Regions from separate parts of the Sutcliffiella sp. FSL R7-0096 genome, predicted to be linked through region 1. Evidence: riboswitches for the same ligand, from Rfam matches in the RefSeq annotation. Region 1 holds a riboswitch; each other region holds the start of a gene.
The links. A riboswitch is a leader RNA that binds a small molecule or an ion and turns the genes downstream of it on or off. The one in region 1 is predicted to bind thiamine pyrophosphate.

Region 2: linked by a shared signal. The riboswitch ahead of thiT (energy-coupled thiamine transporter ThiT) and the one ahead of tenA (thiaminase II) in region 1 are both predicted to bind thiamine pyrophosphate.
Region 3: linked by a shared signal. The riboswitch ahead of tenI (thiazole tautomerase TenI) and the one ahead of tenA (thiaminase II) in region 1 are both predicted to bind thiamine pyrophosphate.
Region 4: linked by a shared signal. The riboswitch ahead of thiC (phosphomethylpyrimidine synthase ThiC) and the one ahead of tenA (thiaminase II) in region 1 are both predicted to bind thiamine pyrophosphate.

What each region holds. Positions count from the first base shown of each region.
Region 1 covers NZ_CP152003.1:718,795-722,508, reverse strand. The annotation lists gene MKY77_RS03855 (PadR family transcriptional regulator) at 1-231, opposite strand, end outside; gene tenA (thiaminase II) at 608-1,297, opposite strand; TPP riboswitch at 1,441-1,544, opposite strand; gene MKY77_RS03845 (zinc-dependent alcohol dehydrogenase) at 1,656-2,789, opposite strand; gene MKY77_RS03840 (MBL fold metallo-hydrolase) at 2,814-3,653, opposite strand; gene MKY77_RS03835 (hypothetical protein) at 3,677-3,714, opposite strand, start outside.
Region 2 covers NZ_CP152003.1:3,942,552-3,946,265, forward strand. The annotation lists rRNA gene MKY77_RS20275 (16S ribosomal RNA) at 1-668, opposite strand, end outside; TPP riboswitch at 1,106-1,208, shown strand; gene thiT (energy-coupled thiamine transporter ThiT) at 1,373-1,957, shown strand; gene MKY77_RS20285 (hypothetical protein) at 2,123-2,305, shown strand; gene MKY77_RS20290 (GNAT family N-acetyltransferase) at 2,356-2,880, opposite strand; gene MKY77_RS20295 (DMT family transporter) at 2,871-3,714, opposite strand, start outside.
Region 3 covers NZ_CP152003.1:1,318,128-1,321,841, reverse strand. The annotation lists gene thiO (glycine oxidase ThiO) at 1-490, opposite strand, end outside; gene tenI (thiazole tautomerase TenI) at 487-1,101, opposite strand; TPP riboswitch at 1,360-1,466, opposite strand; gene MKY77_RS06765 (energy-coupling factor transporter transmembrane component T) at 1,527-2,321, opposite strand; gene MKY77_RS06760 (ATP-binding cassette domain-containing protein) at 2,302-3,714, opposite strand, start outside.
Region 4 covers NZ_CP152003.1:3,047,782-3,051,495, forward strand. The annotation lists partial or broken gene MKY77_RS15640 (alpha/beta hydrolase) at 451-1,288, shown strand; TPP riboswitch at 1,857-1,971, shown strand; gene thiC (phosphomethylpyrimidine synthase ThiC) at 2,119-3,714, shown strand, end outside.

The sequences.
Region 1 (3,714 bases):
GTACACCGTCTTTCGCTCTGCATCCGAGAACACGGTGATGACCCCATCCTTTTGCATTTTTGTCAGTGTTCCGTATATCGTACCAGAGCCCAGACGGATGCGGCTGTTCGAGATTTCTTCTACGTGTTTGATGATGCCATAGCCATGGCGTGGTTCTGTTAATGAGAGCAATATGTAGAAGGCGGTTTCTGTCATGGGTATGTATTTTTTAATGATTTTGGAAAGTTCCAATGTGGTCACCTCTGTTCTTCTTGCTATGTGGCAACGTGATATATGTCACGACGTGAGTATATCACGTTGTGACATAAGTGAGCAAGAGATTTTTTGGGGAAGGGACAGACGAGGTGACCAATTTTGATGGAGTTTCACTTCAAATGTGAAGTGAAAGCTTTTTTGAAATAGAATGCGAAAATGGTTGAGGTTTGACGAATGGTTAGGAGAGCTTTCGTTACGATGCTAAATTTCCGTTTCAACAAACGTTTGTTTAATTTTTGTTATTCTAAGAAAGCACTAGAACATAGACAAAATGCAGGTAATCATCATGATCACCTGCATTTTTCAGCCGGTCAAAGGACCTTTACCGTCCCTAATGTTACTAATCTATTTACTAAACCCTCACCCGATCCAAAGCAACTGGCCACTTTTCCTGGGTATAAGCCATTGTCCAAAATTGGTGTTCTAATTGTGTGCTCGTTATAAAGTGGTCACGCATACGTTGTTTTTCTTCTTCACCCGCTGTTGATGCACAAGCATCAATTTTGTCCATGAACACTTCTGTGATGGAAGTCACTTCCTTGTTTCCATAAAACATGATCCATTCATAGAAAGGGTGATCAGGTGTTGGCTTCACTTCTTGGATGAGCTTTTTCCCAATCTCCCAATATGTCCAAGGGCAAGGGGCAAGGGCAGCAAGGGTTTCGCCTAATGTGCCGTTTGTTGCTGCTTCCATCATATGTCGAGTATAGTGGTGGGCAGTCGGAGCAATTGGGGCTTTTTGCAAATCCTCATAACGTACGCCAGCTACTTCACAAAAGTTATTATGTGGATGCACCTCGGAATTTAACACAAACCCTATTTGTTGCTGGAAAAATGCCATATCTTCTCGGTCTGTGCATTTAGAAACAGCCAGCCCATAAATTCTACAAAAAGTCGATAAATACTCAAAATCTTGTTCTACATAATGAATAAGTGCCTCTTTTGGTACATTACCTTCCCCGATCCCTTTTACAAACGGATGTTCAAAAATCGACTGAAAAATGGGATCTGCCTCTCTTCGTAACTGCTCAGAAAACTTCATGTCGTATTCCTCCTCAAAATTAATTAGGAGAATACCCACCTTTTCCCACAGAAGAACAAAACTTAGTAAAATCGTTATCTTATTTCATAACGAAAAAAGCTCCTCTTCCACGGGAAAGAGGAGCATGAGTATATGTACGTACTAAACTCAATGCGCCACTTTCCTCCGCTGGTATCAACCAGATCAGGTTCAAAGGGTCCGTCGCGTAACGCTCCGTCTCAGCCAATTGGCTCCCCTAGTGGATATTCTATATGAATATATTACAATAGATAGTTATTTATTCCAAGCGTTTTATATTTTGCGGACAGGAACCTTGACCTAAGTTGGTCAAAGGCCCTGCACAATCTAACGGACACAATCAAGGCTTCAAAATTACCTTAATACAGTCATCTTCTTTTTTGTTAAAAATGTCATATCCATGTGCTGCCTCATCCAAGGACATCTTATGTGTAATGATCTTGGTCGGATCAATCTTCCCACTCTTTATCTGATCATACAGATGTGGCATAAAATGACGTGCAGGCGCCTGCCCCATCCTGATATTGATGTTCCGGGTGAAAAACGGCCCTAGCGGGAACATGTTGTACAATCCACCATACACACCAGTAATTTGCAGGGTTCCTCCTTTTCGCACCGCTTTGGTTGCGATCTGGATCGGCCCAAGTGTCCCGCCTTGCAGTTTCATTTTTTGCTCGACCCATTCTAGCGGAGATTTTTTCCCGTCCATCCCCACACAGTCGATGACAACGTCGGCTCCACCTTTGGTCAGTTCCTTGAGGGTTTCGCCCATGTCGTCGTATTTGGTGAAATCGAAGACTTCTGTTTGCATGTGTTGCTTGGAATGCTGGAGCCTATTGCCGATATAATCGACGGCGATGACTCGCTTGGCACCTTGTTGCCAAGCAAATTGCTGGGCCATGAGTCCAACTGGTCCGCAACCTAGGACAATGACCGTGTCTCCCTCCTTCACACCGGCATTCACCACGCTCCAGTAGGCAGTTGGCAGGACGTCCGATAAGAGGAGGAGTGATTCATCCTCAAGCTCACAGTCCTCCGGGATGACGAATGGGGTAAAGTTGCCAAACGGGACGCGCAAGTATTCCGCTTGTCCTCCTGGGTGATTTCCGAATTTCTCGGAATAGCCGAAATAGCCACCGGAGTCATAGTGCGGGTTTGAGTTATCGCATTGACTTTCCAGCTCGTGTTCACAGTAATGGCATCTCCCGCACGCGACGGTAAATGGGATGACAACTCGGTCTCCCTTTTTTACCTTTGTCACGTCTGGTCCCACTTCCTCCACGATCCCCATCGGTTCATGCCCGATGATATAGCCGATTGGTAATGGGAAGTTCCCTTGATACAGATGAAGGTCTGACCCACAGATGGCGGTGGACGTTATCCTGATAATGACGTCTTCCCGGTCCTGGATTTTAGGGGCCTCTACTTTTTTAACCACTACAGTATTTTTTCCTTGGTACGTAACTGCTCTCATGTTGTCCTCCTTGGATGTAGGTGTTTATACGTATTTTCCATAGTCCGGGATAGCTACTGCTTCAAAGTCTTCCACCAGTTTGGCTAGTCCGCTGGCCAGCTCCTCGCCTGCCATGGCCGTTCCATGTCCCGTCACGGCAACACGCGGCTTTAACGCTTCTAGCTTTTTCACCGATTCCCAAGCCGCTTTCCAGTCTGTCGTGAAATATCGTGGCGGTCCGCAGACTTCCTGTTGCTGCACAAGCACTTTATAGAGGGAGTCCTGCCTAACTGTGACAAAGGCATCCCCTGCAATCAGAGTGCGGTCCGTCTCTCGAAAAAGAGCCACATGACCCGGAGAGTGACCTGGCGTTTGAATCCAGCGCCAGCCTTCCATGCCCGGTACGGTCCCATCTGCAGGGAGTGCATGGACATGCCCGCTGAGATCGGTTGATTCGTTAGGAAAATAGGAGGACACTTTCGCAACGAGCCCCCCTTCTACACTCGGATCTGGCTCTGGATAATCGCTTTTGCCTGTCAGGTACGGAAGCTCCAGCTCATGTGCATACACCGGAACGTCCCAATGTCGCACTAGTTCCACCGATGCCCCCACATGATCAAAGTGACCATGCGTCAGAATGATCGCTTTCGGGCGGGCACCTTTGCCTACATGGTTCTCCACCATGGAAAGAAGCTCTCGCGCGGACTTCGGCATCCCTGTATCAATCAGTACCCAGCCCTCCGTATTTCCATAAAGGCAAACATTCACCACTTGATTGGTGTAATAATATAAATCCTCGGTGACCGCGTGTCCAGAATGCGCGGAAACCGAGGTTACCGGAATGAATTTATTGTCCTTGCTGTAGTTCATATCCTTATTATCCATATTTCAACACTCCTATTTTGCTCTTATCCAAGCATCAACCCTATTCTTCTAATGGATACTT
Region 2 (3,714 bases), 1.7 Mb from region 1:
TGCACTCAAGTCCCCCAGTTTCCAATGACCCTCCACGGTTGAGCCGTGGGCTTTCACATCAGACTTAAAGGACCACCTGCGCGCGCTTTACGCCCAATAATTCCGGACAACGCTTGCCACCTACGTATTACCGCGGCTGCTGGCACGTAGTTAGCCGTGGCTTTCTGGTTAGGTACCGTCAAGGTGCGAGCAGTTACTCTCGCACTTGTTCTTCCCTAACAACAGAGCTTTACGACCCGAAGGCCTTCATCGCTCACGCGGCGTTGCTCCATCAGACTTTCGTCCATTGTGGAAGATTCCCTACTGCTGCCTCCCGTAGGAGTCTGGGCCGTGTCTCAGTCCCAGTGTGGCCGATCACCCTCTCAGGTCGGCTACGCATCGTCGCCTTGGTGAGCCGTTACCTCACCAACTAGCTAATGCGCCGCGGGCCCATCTGTAAGTGATAGCCGAAACCATCTTTCAATAAAGAACCAGGAGGTTCCTTATATTATCCGGTATTAGCTCCGGTTTCCCGAAGTTATCCCAGTCTTACAGGCAGGTTGCCCACGTGTTACTCACCCGTCCGCCGCTGACCTTTCAAAAGCAAGCTTTTAAAAGGTCCGCTCGACTTGCATGTATTAGGCACGCCGCCAGCGTTCGTCCTGAGCCAGGATCAAACTCTCCAATAAAGAGTCTGAGCTTTTGCTCAAAATTTGCTAGCTTGTGTTACTTAAATCATTTTGTTAATCCCGTAGGATTAACGTTATGACGCTGTTGTTTTGTTTAGTTTTCAAAGATCATTTTCTTACAAATTTCGCTCAAAAGCGACTTCCTAATCATAACAACTTGTTCGTTTAAAGTCAAGCTGTTTTTTGATTATTTTTCAAGTGCTTTGTTGCTATATTAATATCGCCTGCTCGAAGCGACGAGATTAAATATACCACCCTCACAACTATATTGCAATACTTTTTCTGAAAAAAATTTCATGTTAGTGTTGTCATCTAATAATACTTTATAGAAGAAACATATCATCTAATAACTTTACTCTACAAATGAGATAATTCGACAAATGGAAAAAGCTTGTCGTTTTCTAGTAGGTTATGTATGATGATAAGTAATAATTAAATAATTCCACGAGGGGGGCCACTATGGCTGAGAGTGAACTATTATGTTCTGACCCTTTGAACCTGTTAGTTAATACTATCGTAGGGATGTGGCACATTTTATTTCTTAACGTTATCTAAGCAATAAAGGAGCCCTCCTTTATTGCTTTTTTTATTTTCATGGTTCTGTAAATTGATGAAATAGCGGATAAATGAGCATGATGTTACAGCCCATTTAGACTGCTTACCAACAACTTAATGTCAGAACCGTTATTCTAAGGAGGAGTATTATGAAGAAAAATAATACGTTGTTTCTTGTCGAGGTTGCCATTTTTAGTGCCTTGGCTTATATGCTAGATTTATTATCTGGAGCATTATCCCAAATATGGCCACAAGGTGGCTCTATAGCAATTTCAATGGTACCAATATTTATCATGGCGTTTCGATGGGGATTAAAAGGTGGTATCCTTTCAGGCTTTGTCCTTGGGTTATTACAAATAGTAACAGGTAACTTTTATGGAGTGGATCCTGTACAGATTTTCTTAGATTATATTGTAGCTTTTGTCGTACTAGGATTTGCTGGTGTTGTGGCAAAACAAGTTGTGAATTCCTCTAAGGAAGACAACTTAAAGAAGTTAACTTTATTCGTAACAATTGCGATATTCCTTGCATGTCTACTCCGGTTCTCCGCTCACTTCGTGGCAGGCATGATCTTCTTTGGTCACTTTGCTCCGGAAGGACAGCCAGTGTGGCTTTATTCTTTAATTTACAATGGTTCATATATGTTACCGAGCTTTGTTGTTACCACCGTAGTCACAGTATTGTTAATCAAGACAGTTCCCCGTATTTTTAGATTCAATAAGTCCATTGCCTAAGCTGATCAATTAGATCAGCTTTTTCTATTTGCTTTTCTACAAATACATATTAATTGTTGGATTGATGGAGCCTGAGCTTTTAAAAGAGATGATATAAAAATTACTAGAATGTTCCGTTTGCTTCCTTCATATAATGGAATAACTGATGGAGCAGGGGGAAAAGATATGTATCTCTTAAAATACACAGCGTTTTTGATAGCTTTGCTAACTTCAATCGTATTGTTTTTATTTGCTTACTTTGAGGCGGTGCGAATAAGCGAATCAGAAGAGAAAGTACGTGGAGAGAACGTGATTATGAGTTTTTCACTTGCGCTTTTTTTTGCTATTATGGCCACTCGGTTAAGTTAAACTTTACATAATTAAAGCTAATTACACTAAAAGCCGACAATGTCGGCTTTTTACCCTTCTCTTATAAGCTTCCGCAAGTCTTTCCAAACGTATGCCGTTTCCTCATAACTGTTTTCACCAATTTTAATCTGTTCAGTATCTAGTTCTTCGGGACAGAAGGAAAGATAGAAATGTTTACAAGGGTTTTCTGTTAGAACCCATACAAGCATGGAGAAATGGTCTTTTTCCATTAAGAAGCTTGCTACTTCTTGAATCAGTTTTTTTCCTATTCCTCTTCCCTGGTTCTCTTTAAGCAAATAGATGGCATACAACTCAGTGTCTATGCCGTATTTCTTCGTACGCTCAGGTCCCCCGCTGGCAAAGCCTACAACTTTCCCATCAATTAATGCAACAAATAAACAACTCTCGTTGAACCCCCGCTCAATAACCCCTTTCCACATCTCTTCCCGGCTGCTCTTGGATAAGGACTGTAAATAGTTTTCATCAACAATACCCTGATAGGTTGTTTTCCAACTTTCAACATGAACCTCGGCAATTGCACATTCATCGCCTGGAATCGCCAATCTTACATCCATTTCCTCTCCTCCTCTTTTCTCTCCGATGTTAACACTTTGTTGTGATTTGTCTTCCTATTCTCTCTTAGAAAATAACCTACACTTAACATTACTAGGAATCCTCCCAAGAATTGAGTCCATGTTACCGATTCATTTAAAACATAGTATGCAAGAATAGCAGCACCAATTGGCTCAAAGAGAATACTCATGGATATAACATTGGTACTGATATACCGGACTGCCCAGTTGAATAAAGAATGTCCCAACAGTGTGGGGAAGATGGCAAGCAGGATGAACCATCCCCAATCTGATGCAGAATAGCCTGTGAATGAATCACCTGTAAACAGCACATAGAGAAACAATGTAACAGTGCTGAACCCATAGACAATGAATGTATAGGTAACCAACGATAATCTTTTTCTGACATCCTGCCCAAATAGAAGATAAGCTGTAACCAGCGCACATGCCACTAGCGCAAGGATATCTCCGAAAAGAGCCATTCCACTTATTCTAAAATCTCCCCAGCTGATCACAACACTTCCGAGAATTGCGATGATTCCACTGGTAATCGCTTTTTTACTGAGCCTTTCCTGGAAAAACAGGTATGTCCCTATAAAGGCGAACAGTGGCTGTAGCGTGACAAGTACAGTTGAACTAGCCACACTGGTATAGTTCAAGGATTCAAACCATAAAATAAAATGAAATGCCAAAAATACTCCGGCAAGAACAGAAAAAAGCCAGTCCCTTCCTCTAATTCGCTTTAATTCCCCTACATATTTATATAGAAAAACGGGAAGTAAAAATAACACAGAAAATAGTAACCGATAGAAGGCCACCACTCCGGCTGGTGCTTCC
Region 3 (3,714 bases), 600 kb from region 1:
TTGCAAATGCATCGGTAAGTCGTTCAGGATTGACATGGCCATCCATTGGAATATCCATAGCCCCCAACAGAGCATCCGAAAGTTGCCCCTCCCTTTCTGCTACTTGTTCCGGATCAAGCCATTCTGCCCGTTCCCCTAGCTTTTGTTGAAAGTCAATCGTGTTTTTTAGGTGCTGTGCCTCTCCCTCATTCATTGCAAGCTTCAGCATCCCTTTCTGCACAAGCTCCATATCGATTCCCGAGTGCTCTTTCAATTCGTATTGAAGAGAAGGAAACATGGCCCTGCTTTCCTTTGCAATATCAAAAAGTGCTCCTTCTTCCGTCACTTCCACTTGTGCTCCAAGCATGCCGGCTGCTGCACTCGATGCCTTACCCGCCAACTTCTCCCTTTCCAAAAGCAATACACTTTTTCCATCACGTGCAAGGTAGTATGCTATGGAACAGCCATTGACACCACCACCGATAATAATTACATCATAGCTTTTATTCATCCAATCTCCTCCTTCTCGGCAAACAAAGCTGCTTGAAAGGTTTTAGCTGCATGAACTTTATCTTCTGCATCCATAATCCCGGACATGACCGCGATCCCTCCAGCCCCGGAAGCCCTTAGCTCCTGAAGTTTGTCAGGAGTTATTCCGCCTATGCCAATAACGGGAATCTTCAATGACCTAGTTAATCTTCTAAACTCCATCAGGCCTTTAGGTATCAACCCCTCCTTGGATGAGGTCGAATAGATATGGCCATATAGGATAAAATCAGCCCCGTCCATTTCTGCCTGTATTGCCTCTTCGTAACTATGTACCGACTTACCAACCCTTAATTCAGGGAAATTTCTGCGAATCTCGAAAACTTCAAGACTATGATAGGCCAGTTGAACTCCTCCGACATTGAGCACATGAGCTACATCGACACGGTCGTTTATGATGATTTTCCCTGGCCGAACCCCAGATCTAATCAGTTCATCAACTAGTTCATAGACCTCATTTGCACTACGGTGTTTTTCTCTTATATGGATGAAATCCACTGATCCATGGACTTCACTCAAGATGGCAACAAGCTCTTCCTTCGTTTTTTTACCATCTGTAATAAGATGTAATTGCAAAGATCCTCACCCTTTTTGTTAATTCAGATTCCCATGTAGATTGTAGTGCAAGGTGTGAGACTCCTAAGGGAGATAGCGGTAGCTTGAGACCCCTGAAGCGTTGTGAGGAGGCTCCAGCACCGCCCCTAGGAAAGCGAACACCTGGAACGGAAATCTACAGGAGTTTGATAGACCATTTCAAACTCAAAACAATGCAAAAAACCCACTCTTTAACGTAAGAGTGGGTTTCATCTATGTGTGGTATGTATAGCCAACAGTGATAGAACATTTCCACTTCCCTACGCTAGTACAAACTAGATCAGGTTCAAAGGGTCTGGAAATTACTCTTTCCATCTCAGTCACTATTGACTCCCCCAGTGTTACGAGTTATTCAATTGATGGCTTCAGTATAGCACACAATTTCTTATTTTCAAAAGAAATGCATACTATCCGCTGTATCTGACATCTGTTACCGGTACATAGGGTATCTTTATGCCAAGATAAAGGGACAAAGCAATCATCAACAGGATTAAAAGCACGAACCACAGATCCTTCCGGGAGTAGCCAAGCTCGTAATAAAAGGTACGATTCTTTTGATTACTGAAACGCTTCGCTTCCATGGCCACTGCAATTCGGTGCGCTCTTCTGATACTCTGGGAAAGTAAAGGGATGCTGTAAAAATACACCTTTTTCAGCAAGCTACCCTTCTGCTCTACTCCCCTAACAATCAGCGCCTTCCTTAAGGTGAGAAATTCCTCTAGAATTAACGGCAATAGACGGATACCCGCCATAAAGCTATAAGCAAATTTCGGCGGTAGCTTCCATTGCTGCATCAAGGAATAAAATAAATATACCGGCTGGGTCGTCAAGGCGAAAATCAACCCACAAAAAGCAAATGCAAGTGACCGTAAACCTAAATGAACTCCCCGATAGAAACTCTCCTCCGATACATTTATTAGGCCGAATTGTAACCAGGTGGTATCTCCCTTTCCAAACAGAACCATGGAGACAGCCGATGTAAAAAATAAAAAGCCAAACGGAATCAATAAAAGAAGCTTCAGCTTATATGTTTGCCCCGTCATTAAAAGGTAAACTAACAATAGTATTCCGGTTAAGTTCAGCATCACATTGATATTATGAATGAACAGAACACCTATAAAGAGGAGGACCATCCCTGATAGTTTAAAGCTCGGATTAATATCATGCATCCATGATTTATTTTTATAAAGCTCCAACTGCATCCTTTTCTCCCCTGCCTCTTAATCTCTCATTACTCCTCATATCGATAAGTTGCCCATCTTTTACCGTCCAAATGGTATCCGAAAACTCAGATACGATGTGCTCATCATGAGTGACCATCAAAATAGCGACGCCTGCTTCCCTTAACCCTTCCAACCATTCCAGCATGGCAAACGTGTTTCTGCTGTCCTGGCCGAATGTCGGTTCATCCAACAAAAGGATACTCGGCTGGTGTATGACAGCTGCCGCTACGCTCAACCTGTTTTTTTGGCCAACGGATAGTTGGTATGGATGCTGATAACGAACGTGGTCCAACTGGAAACGTCTCAGCATTTCTTCTACTTTTTCCAAAACCAAAGCTTCATTCATCTTCTTCAGGCGCAGTGTATAGGCAACTTCCGCTTCCACAGATTTAGTAACAAATTGGAATTCGGGATTTTGGAAAACGAAGGTGATCAGGTCAGTGGGGATACGTTTGACCTTTTCCCCATTAATTTCTAGGGTGCCTTCTGTCTTTAACAGCTTCATTAACGATTCGAGCAATGTGCTTTTCCCTGCCCCATTTTCCCCTACCACGGAAATCCATTCCCCCTTACGAACTTCCGCTTCCTCTACATAAATCTTTTTCTCTTTGCCACGAAAGCCTGAAAGACCGTCCACTTTTAACACCGTTTCAGCTTCCACGTTAAGCATGGAGAAGTGCTCTCTAGTTTTCAAATAATTCTCCCAAGCACCTGGATACCATATGCCATATTCGTTTAAAAGCGAAAGCGAGGTGCGAAAAACATCTTGCGTCTTACCATCAACAATAATATTTCCAGCCTCATCCAACGCGATGATCCTTTCCACGAAGCCGAGTAGCTGCTCCACTTTATGCTCCACGATGATAACTGTTTTATCATCTGCCACTTTCTTAATGGTGTCCCAAACTTCCCTGGTACCTTCTGGATCTAATAACGCGGTCGGTTCATCCAAAAAGAGCACGTCTGGATCCATCGAGAGGACGGAAGCAATGGCAAGCCGTTGCTTCATCCCTCCTGAGAGTTGCTGGATTTTCATGTGGGAATTTGGTAATTCCAACCCCACCATATCAAGGGCTCCTGTAATTCTCTTCTCCATTTCCTCTCTTGGAACAGCGAGGTTTTCCAGTACAAATGCAAGCTCTTCATCCACATAAGGCATACAAAACTGTGCATCCGGGTCTTGGAAGACATATCCCCATGAATTGGGCAAAAGTTGCTCTTTTACAATCATCGGCACTTCCATGACATTCGGAATAAGTCCTGCCAAAACTTGAATGAGCGTAGATTTCCCACTACCTGAGGGGCCAAGGATCAATACCTTCTCTCCTCTCCCGATCTGGATGGACAAGTCTTCAAATATCCTTTCTCCACC
Region 4 (3,714 bases), 2.3 Mb from region 1:
ACTGAAGAAACTACTTGCACTTTATAGAGTCTGATAGCAGTAAAAAGTCCAATTGCCGACTTTTTACAAGTAAATAGCAACAATCTTTGAGAAAAGAGCCTTATCAATTAACTAATTAGAAACCATTTCCAATATATCTTAGTTTTATATGTACTCGCGATTAAACATATATTTCACCTACCTAGAATTAAAAGGAATAGTTGTATAGAAGTATATGAGAAAAAGCGCAAGAAAATTCTGGTAGAAAAGGAAATGACCCCATGTTATAGTGATTAATATAGGAATGATTCCCTTTCTATATAACAACATTTAAAAGGAGGCCTCGTCATGATTATCAAGTGGGTTCGACTGCGATAATTAAAGGGGCAGGCCAATCATGCTCCAGAAAGAGGTTATTGATCTGCGCCATAGTACCGGCGATTAGATAATAAATAATTCGGGGGTAAAAACATGAGAGAACAGATACTGAAAATAAATAAAGTGGATATATGTACAGAAAGTTTTGGAAACTCTAATGACCCTGCTGTGCTTTTGATCATGGGAGCAATGTCTTCATTAGACTGGTGGGATAGAGACTTCTGTCTCCGTCTCGCTGATCAGGGGAGATTTGTTATTCGGTACGATCATCGGGATGTGGGACGATCGACCATTTATGAGCCGGGTACCTCCAACTATACAATAACGGACATGGCTGACGATGCAGCAGGTGTCCTAGACGCTTATTCCATAGAGCAGGCACATATCGTTGGTATGTCCCTAGGCGGTCTGATCGGACAGATTCTTGCTTTGAGATATCCGGACCGCGTATTTACGCTTACACTAATGGCATCAAGTGTGTTCGGGACTGAAATGGAAAAGCTGCCTCCAATGGATCAGAGCATACTGGATCACCATGCGAAGAGTGCTTCCATAGATTGGGCAAATCGGGAGGCGGCCATTTCCTATCTTGCGGATGGATGGAATAGTCGGTTCCAAACCTTATGAACAGGAAAGAATATATAAACTCGCAGAAAGAGAGGCGAATCGCGCCAAACAGCTACCGAGCAGATTTAATCATGCCATGTTGCAAGGCGGAGACGTGTATTTCGATAGAATGGGTGAGATCAGCGTACCTGTGCTTATTATTCATGGTACAGAAGATCCAGCTCTGCCATATGAGCACGGGCTTGCTCTTGCGAAAGCCATCCCTCATGCTGAATTATTAACTCTTGATGGATCAGGGCATGAGATTCATAGTGAAGACTGGCCTCAAATAATAAATTCAGTTGTAGAGCTTAGTTCGCAATAAAGAATAATTCGATAAGTATGACGGCTGCTTTTTTTTGTACTGTTTTTCACTAATTTTAATAAACCTTTTTAATTTAAAAAGTTAAAAGGATAGATAAATAATTTTGGGGAGCTTCAGGAAAATGGATTTACAATGTTATAGATATCCCTATTAAAAGCCTAATTTCTCAGTGTTATAAACGAGAATTTGGGCTTCCTTTACTTCACAATTGCGCCCTTATAAACGGAATAAAAGATGTGTCTCTGTATACTCTTAAATTGAGCTATTTACAGAGAAAGAGGACTGCTATGATAACCCTCGACTACTCCGTATGCGACCGATTACTGAAAATCGTTTTTAGTAAATATCACCTGAAATTCAAAAGGGCACTCTATTAAACCCTCCGATTACGATACTTTTACCAGATTTCTCTTTAAAAATATCTTCCCTATCGGAGTAAAATGTTTAACTGCATCAATATTGAAACTACTCTAAAGGGCAACTTCTCCCACTCTCATCCTTCCGACCCATTTTTTAAATATTCCTTTTATTTTTACGAAGTCACCTGTATACTAATATCAAATCGAATAATAATAACTAGGGGAGTCCAAAAAGTTGGGCTGAGAGAGAAACACGTTGAAGTTTCTTGACTCTTGGGACCTGATCTGGTTCATACCAGCGTGGGGAAGTTAGAAGCGTCATTAATATTACTACTACTTCTGTATACATATTAGCCGGGTCCAACCATTTATTGGACACCGGCTTTTTTATGTACTTCATTAGCTTTTATAAGCTTTCCTCTTGTTGTGTTCTATATCTAGTCCTTGAATTCAAAAAAGGAGAGATTTATTATGTCAAAGTCAACATCTTCATTAAACGAACAAAGTATTTCCATCATGTCTAATTTTTCAGGTAGCAAAAAAGTATATGTAACAGGCTCTAGATCTGACATTAAAGTTCCAATGCGTGAAATCGAGTTAAGCCCGACAACCGTTACATTTGGAGAAGAGGAAAATCCTCCTGTACGTGTGTATGACACTAGCGGACCTTATACAGACCCTGATTTTTCTGTCGATATTACTAAAGGTCTTCCTGCCCTTCGTAGTTCATGGATTCAAGAACGTGGCGATGTTGAGGAATATGATGGTCGTGAAATCAAGCCTGAGGATAATGGTTATAAAGATGAAAACGACCCTCGCACTAATCATAACGTGTTTCCTGGTTTAAAGCGGAAACCGTTACGGGCCAAAAAAGGGAAAAATGTTACACAATTTCATTATGCTAGAAAAGGAATTATCACGCCTGAAATGGAATTTATCGCAATTAGAGAAAATATGAAACCTGAATTCGTACGTGAAGAAATTGCAAAAGGTCGAGCGATTATTCCTTCTAATATCAACCATCCAGAATCAGAGCCCATGATAATTGGCCGTAACTTTCATGTGAAAATAAATGCTAATATTGGCAATTCTGCTGTTTCATCTTCTATCGAAGAAGAGGTTGAAAAAATGACCTGGGCAACACGCTGGGGTGCTGATAATATTATGGATTTATCAACCGGTAAAAATATCCACACAACAAGGGAATGGATTATTCGTAACTCATCGGTTCCTGTAGGCACTGTTCCAATTTATCAAGCACTTGAAAAAGTAAATGGTGTTGCTGAAGATCTTAACTGGGAGGTTTACCGTGATACCTTAATTGAACAAGCAGAGCAAGGTGTTGATTACTTCACCATTCATGCTGGTGTTCTTTTGCGATATGTCCCGTTAACAGCTAAACGTTTAACAGGTATTGTATCTCGCGGTGGGTCTATCATGGCACAATGGTGTCTACACCACCACAAAGAAAACTTTTTATACACTCACTTTGAAGAAATCTGTGAAATCATGAAATCCTATGATGTTGCATTCTCTTTAGGGGATGGTTTACGTCCTGGGTCTATTGCAGATGCGAATGATGAAGCACAGTTTTCAGAATTAGAGACTCTTGGAGAGCTAACAAAAATCGCATGGGAGCATGAAGTACAGGTGATGATTGAAGGGCCAGGGCACGTACCGATGCACCTAATTAAAGAAAATATGGATAAACAACTGGAAGTGTGTCAGGAAGCGCCATTCTACACACTTGGACCTCTTACGACTGATATTGCTCCTGGTTATGATCACATTACATCTGCTATTGGAGCTGCAATGATTGGTTGGTATGGGACAGCGATGCTTTGTTATGTAACACCAAAAGAACATTTAGGTTTACCTAATAGAGACGATGTTCGTGTAGGGGTTGTCACTTATAAAATTGCCGCACATGCAGCTGATTTGGCAAAAGGACATCCTGGAGCACATAAAAGAGATGATGCCTTATCAAAAGCTCGTTTTGAATTCCGTTGGAGGGATCAGTTTAATTTATCTTTAGATCCTGAACGTGCCATCGAATATCATGATGAA